Regions from separate parts of the Halobacillus sp. K22 genome, predicted to be linked through region 2. Evidence: riboswitches for the same ligand, from Rfam matches in the RefSeq annotation. Region 2 holds a riboswitch; the other holds the start of a gene.

Region 1 (3,421 bases), on a different contig from region 2:
AAAATTACGCTTATCGCTGTCCTTTTAAGCGGAGTGATCGGTTTGAAGTTATTGAATGATAAGGAAGGGGCGTGATCAAATGAGTTGGTTCTATTTAGTGGTAGCTGGCCTTTTTGAGATGTCCGGAGTTGCAATGATTCCCCTTTTTCACAAAAGAAAATCGATGGTGTCTATTTTAGCCATGGCTTCTGGCTTTGGCTTGAGTTTTATATTCTTAACCTTAGCCATGGAGACCATCCCTATGGCTACCGCTTACTCCGTGTGGACAGGAATTGGCGCTGCAGGTGGTGCACTTCTTGGAATGGTATTCTTTAATGAATCAGCGGAGTGGAAACGAATAGGATGTATCATCTTGATCATTTCTGCGGCAGTGGGATTAAAGCTCCTTTCATAAACCAAGCCCGCGATTTTGCTCAGAAAAACAAACAAAATCGCGGGCTTTTTCTACAATTTTAAACATTAGCGGAGGCTGGTCCGCAGTTTTGTACTATTTCTGCTTCTCAAAGATGAATATCCACATAAATGTAAGGGCTTGCTTTAAATCCTCATCCAGATGGGCAATTTGAGTCTCATCAACCCCTCGTTTATAAACTCCTCTGCCTTCCATATACCTCCAGCCAGTTTCTTCAGCCATCTTAGCAAGTTCCCACGGCATCATCGTGTTGCAAATCACTTTCTCACCATAAACTCTTCGATAACTATTTACCCTCGGCATGGCTGTAGGTCCTAATATTCCAATACATAGTTTTCCGCCCGGGCGTAAGATCCTCTTCATTTCCTCAAGTCCCTGGTGGGGAACTTCAATCCACTCCAGAGAGTTCACGGCCATGATGCCATCAAAGCTTTCTGAAGTGAAAGGCAGTTTTGTCAAATCCCCCTGAGTAAAGGTTAGTCCCTCGGTTTGTAATCGTTCCACTGCACGTTCAATCATATCTTTCGAAAGGTCTACACCAGTGACTCGGTATCCTTCCTTATACAATTTATAAGACCCATATCCATCTCCACAACCCAGATCAGCAATGGCGTCCCCCGGGGAAAGATGATTTTTCAAGAAAGGAATAATTGTCTTACGGCTCCCCTCTTCCCACATAGTCTGACTTCGCTGATTCCAAAACTCCGCCCGCTCATCCCATTGTTTTGCGGCTTCTTTATGCCAGTTAAATGATTGGTCCATGATTACGAATCCCCCTGTTTATCTATTTCTTTTATTAATGTATAGTTCACCATAGAGCGTTAATAACCTTTATTATAATCAAGTGAGCGAATTTTTTAAAATTTTTCAGGACAGGAAAAAAGCGCAATAAAAATCTTTTTTATGGAAAAATTTATAATTTTAAAGTGTGAACTTTCATAGAATCATTTGCACTTTCCTCTCTAGTCCGTTATGATATAAACACAATATAAGCTAATTAAATAATCAACGAATACTATATATAGTATTTGCGAAGCAAAGATGCCATAAGGCTTAATAGGGAATCCGGAGAAAGCCGGAACTGCCCCCGCAACTGTTAGCGTTCGCGAAATGGATAATCCACTGTACTTAAGTACGGGAAGGACCATAGTAGAATCGAACGTAAGTCAGGAGACCTGTCTTTATTCGCTGGAGTTTCAACTTCTTCGGGGATTGAGAAGATGAAGCGATAGAATGAGGTCTTTGTATGCTTTGTACACTTCGTTCTATGGTTTCATCCGCTCAATAAATGAGCGGATTTTTTTATGTCCGAAATTACTTATGAAAAAAGGAGTATGAATACATGAACGTTCAATCTATGGAAACAGAATGGAATCAGAAGCTAAAAGACATTCAACATGTCTTTCCCCATCTTGATCTGGAACGGATACTAAACAAAGTTCCCGGGCTTGGACTGAGGCAAATGTCACAAGAAGAGCAAGCCAAAGCACTAATCCTCGAGTGTCTGGCTGAAATGAATGAAGCAGAGCCTGATTGGACCTTTGCTGCGAGCAGGCTTCACTTAGACCAAATGTATAAGAACGCTGCACACAACCGCATGGAGGAACATGCTTATAAGGGATTTCATTCATTAATTGAGATTCTAACTCATGAACAAATCTACTCAACATCTTTACTTAACGATTATTCAAAAGAGGAAATAGATGAGCTTGAAGCTACCCTTGTTCCTGAACGTGATCACTTATTTACTTATATTGGTCTTAAAACTTTAAGCGATCGATATTTAGCACGTTCCAAGTCCAAAGACATATATGAACTTCCACAAGAAAGGTTTATGATCATTTCGATGGTAATCATGGCCCAGGAGAAAAAGTCAGTAAGAATTGGGCTTATAAAAGAAGCCTATTGGGCTTTAAGTCATTTATACATGACAGTCGCTACGCCCACTCTTTCTAACGCAGGAAAAAGATATGGCCAGTTAAGCTCTTGTTTTATTGACACGGTAGATGACAGTTTGCAGTCCATATATGACAGCAATACAGATATAGCGAACTTGAGCAAACACGGCGGAGGAATTGGTGTGTATCTTGGAAAAATCAGAAGTCGCGGGAGTGACATTCGAGGATTTAAAGACGTTTCTTCAGGCGTTATTCCATGGATGAAGCAACTGAATAATACCGCAGTCAGTGTGGATCAGCTCGGGCAGCGTCAAGGAGCTATTGCCGTCTATTTAGATATATGGCATAAGGACATTTTCCCTTTTCTTGACAGCCGTTTAAACAACGGGGACGAACGTCAGCGCACCCATGATTTATTTACAGGTGTCTCAATACCTGATGTGTTTATGGAAGCTGTAGAAAATCGTGGAGACTGGTATTTATTCGATCCTCATGAAGTTCGTGACGTTATGGGCTTTTCATTGGAAGATGCTTATGATGAAGAGCGCGGCAGCGGAACCTTCCGCGATAGATACGAAGCATGTGTAAATCATCCGGAACTATCGAAAGAAAAAGTAGCTGCCATAGACGTTATGAAAAGGATTATGGTAGGACAGCTAGAAACAGGCACACCTTATATGTTTTACCGAGATGAAGTAAATCGCATGAATCCGAATCGTCACGCAGGGATGATCTACTGCAGCAACCTATGTACAGAGATCACTCAGAACCAGAGCCCCACCCTTCAGGAAGAGCAATATTTAGAAGAAGGAAGAATTATAACGGTTAAAAAACCGGGAGATTTTGTAGTTTGTAATCTATCCAGTGTGAATCTCGGCCGCGCTGTACCTGAAGGGGTCTTAAAGCGTTTAGTTTCCATTCAGGTAAGAATGCTGGATAACGTGATTGATGAAAATACGATCCCCGTCCTGCAGGCTCAATTGACCAACCAATCTTATCGAGGGATTGGTCTTGGAACATTCGGCTGGGCTCACTTGCTTGCTCAAAAGAAAATAGCCTGGGAGTCTGAAGAAGCAGTAAATTATGCTGAGGAAGTGTACCAGGCGATTGC
Region 2 (3,421 bases):
TGACCATGTAGATTAAATATTGAAACAAATCATGATGATAATTATCGTAAAGTTCGTCAAAGAACGTTTTCACTAATGGTACCTCCCACTTATCTATTTAGTCGTTATATGTATGAAAAAAGTTACATCACTATCTTAATATGAGGATTTAAAAAAAGATATAAAGGAAGGGCCCTTAAAAGGGATTTATAAATAAATGGATCTCTTAGACGTTCGTGTTAATTTTCACCAATGGCTTATTAAGCTAAAGGGCCGGATTGTGGAAGACTCAGTTTCGAGATATTTTGGGTCTGTTACGTTAGTTGGTGGAGGGCTGGTGGGGAAATAGCTCGCTTTCCTATGGGGGAACGGTGAGCTTCCTCGCTCGTTTCACTCCCTGCGAGATCTCACCTAGTCCCTATTCCCATGGGAGTCTCGCCATTTCCCCACCAACCCAGCCAAGGAGAATAACGGACCCTCTGAAAAGAGAGTATCCTATCCTCCTTACCCCGCCTGACTGCTTATATAACAGGCGATCCCGCATAGTTCCAGACTGGAAAAGTATTTACGCCCATGTGATTATTTCTTCTCAAACGGGTGAAGGATGAAGCCGTTTCGAGTTTCTGATTCGGCCAGGTCCGGAGGGGAACGGGGAGACTCCTGTGGGATCAACATGATAGGTGAGACCCCGGAAAGCTTTAGCTTGAGGAGGCTCAGCACATGCCCACGGAAAGCGAGTCGTTCCCCGCAGGACCTAACTCTCTCACTAGATATCTCGAAACTGAGTCTTCCAGTAACGGGAGCTTTACCTTAAAATTAATACGGAAGTTTAAAGAGCCAAATAGAAAGAAAAAACACAGGCGTCAGGGGATCCCTGGCATCCTGTGTTTTTAAGAACGATAATTCGTTGTTCCAACATACGGTGTTTGTTCAGTTAGCCCATTTCTCTTTTTGTACCGTTTAAACAATGTGCCTAAAACGGGAGAAAGAAATAGGATGAAGATGATATTGGAAATAGCATGATTCAGATCGTAAGGCAGGCCTGCCAAATAATAACCCCAGAAAGGCTGACCGATGGAACGCATGGTAAGGGAAATTACCAGCCCGAAGAATATACCTGAGAGAAATCCATATATGGAAAGGCCCCACACCGGGAAACTTGGCTTATACTTTCCAATAACGCCCGCAAGCAAACCGATGATTGACCATGCAAATACCTGCCATATAGTCCAGTAGCCCATACCAAGAAGTGTATTCGATACGATGGTTGTTAGGAATGCCATGATTAAACCGGCAGCGGGTCCCATCCAGAACCCTGTCAAAATGATAATTGCAGTGACCGGCTGCACATTTGGAACATGGCTTAAAGCAATTCTGCCTGCAACAGCTAATGAGGCAAGCATGGCAATTAAGGTAATTTTATAAATATTCATTTTCCATCATTCCCACGAATGATAATCAAATACAATCTCGTCGCCTTGTTTTAATTCGTATTCGTTGGCTCCTACCTGGGCTTCCTCCCCATTAATGGTGTACATCCAGGCCATTTTCTTTTCTTGATCTCCTGATATTCCTTCAATACTATTAATAAATCCGTCGCTTTGCTCCACTTCAAAATTATCTTCCATGACATTTAACAGGGTAGCGCCTTCCTCAACGGAAAGTTCTTTATCAGCTAAGGTTTCTTCTCCATTATTTTTGGAGATCTCTATTTGAACACTGACTTCCTGTTTTTCCTCTTCCTGAACGGCGTTAGCTTGCTCCTCTTTCTGTGTTCCACACCCGCTTAGGGTACCTGCCGTTAATAAGACCGCCACAATTAAAGCATAAAGTTTGTTCATCTTGCTTCCATCCTCTCATTTTTTAGTAATGGCTTTTTCGAAAGGACGAATGGACAACCTAACACTATGTATCCATCAAAAAAAGCCTGCCTTCGTTAAAGGCAAGCTTAAGACAAACCAGATGGTTTTAATTGAAATATTTACATAGAACCGATCGGTTGTCTCAAACGCTCAATCCCCGAAGCTTTGAAACATGGGATCAGGCAGGTCTACTGACTTGTGCGTCATCCTACTAAGGACCCTTCCCGTGCATTTGCACAGTGGAGCTTCCTTTTCGTCTTCACATACAGTTGCGAGGACAGTCCCGGCCTTTCACCGGGTTCCCATTTTAAGCCTTTTCAGGCACCTGAATCCACTCAATATAAAGTTATATACTCATTAATAGATTAACTCACTTTTTATCATTTAGCAACTTAGTTTTCGGTCAAATCTACCCTTTTGGGGATTCTGAAAGAAAAAGTTGTCCCCTCTCCCACTTTGCTGTGTACGCTGATCATACCATTATGTGCTTCTACAATATTTTTAGCAATGGCAAGTCCTAGACCAGTTCCTTTCTTGTGCTTAGATGCTTCTCTTTTTCTTGATTTATCTGCTTTGTAAAACCGCTCGAATATAAATGGCAGATCCTCTTCAGAAATTCCCTGTCCAGAATCATGTACAGATGCGGCCCATTCATGACCTCCATCTTCAATTATAACTTGTACGGATCCATGCTCAGTTGTATGTCGAATAGCATTATCAATAAGGTTTGTAAATACTTGTTCAATCCGATCCGCATCAAAATCCAGCCAGTCTAATTTTGAATCTACGTCTATCATCAACTCCACCTGTCGTTCTCTGGAAAGACCCTGAAACTTCCTCTCGATCTTATCCATGTAAGGAGCAATCTCTACAGATTCCACGTATAAATTAATATGACCTGCTTCCATACGAGCTAAGTCCAATAATTCATTTACCAGCCTGCCAATTCGTAAGGACTCATCATGAATGATCTGGGCGAGTTCATTCTTGTCCTCTTTACTCTCTGCAACATCGTCTACTATTGCCTCACTGTACCCTTGGAGCATCGAAATGGGTGTTCGTAGTTCATGAGAGACATTCGCTATAAAATCTTTGCGCAGTTTATCCAGTCTGCGCTCATCTGTCATATCTCTTAAGACAGCAACCGCACCTCTAATGGTGTCTTTATCATATAATGGTGTCATAATAATGACCCAGGAACGGCCTTGCAAAGATACTTCTGTCATTGCTTCTTGTTCTTTAGATATCACTTCATCGAACAGTTCATAAAGAGGAGCCGGAAGATGGGTTGTATCCAACACCCCTTCTTCATCATTCTCAAATTTATCGGCTTCCAAGTATTGTTGAGCAGGAGGGTTAGAAATCAGCACTTCTCCTTCACGATTAATGGTAATAACGCCATCTGCCATAGAGCGCAAGATGCTTGAAAGCTGTTCTTTTTCCTGATTTAAGGCATTAATATGAAATTTAAGCTGACGTCCCATACGGTTGAAAGCCATAGCAAGCTCTCCTATTTCATCGTGAGTCAAAATAGGAATCTTCGTATTAAATTCTCCTTTTGCCAGTTCAAGAGCCCCTTC

The links. A riboswitch is a leader RNA that binds a small molecule or an ion and turns the genes downstream of it on or off. The one in region 2 is predicted to bind cobalamin.
Region 1: it holds a riboswitch for cobalamin, as region 2 does, so the genes downstream of both, ACTWPM_RS09475 (ribonucleoside-diphosphate reductase subunit alpha) here and ACTWPM_RS13900 (DUF4430 domain-containing protein) in region 2, are expected to answer to the same signal.

The regions. Positions count from the first base shown of each region.
Region 1 is NZ_JBQQCN010000010.1:80,690-84,110, forward strand. Features, by position in the region: gene ACTWPM_RS09460 (DMT family transporter) at 1-75, shown strand, start outside; gene ACTWPM_RS09465 (DMT family transporter) at 80-394, shown strand; gene ACTWPM_RS09470 (methyltransferase domain-containing protein) at 488-1,174, opposite strand; cobalamin riboswitch at 1,435-1,608, shown strand; gene ACTWPM_RS09475 (ribonucleoside-diphosphate reductase subunit alpha) at 1,755-3,421, shown strand, end outside.
Region 2 is NZ_JBQQCN010000019.1:29,801-33,221, reverse strand. Features, by position in the region: gene sigX (RNA polymerase sigma factor SigX) at 1-73, opposite strand, end outside; gene ACTWPM_RS13905 (ECF transporter S component) at 870-1,412, opposite strand; gene ACTWPM_RS13900 (DUF4430 domain-containing protein) at 1,419-1,820, opposite strand; cobalamin riboswitch at 2,006-2,185, opposite strand; gene ACTWPM_RS13895 (ATP-binding protein) at 2,234-3,421, opposite strand, start outside.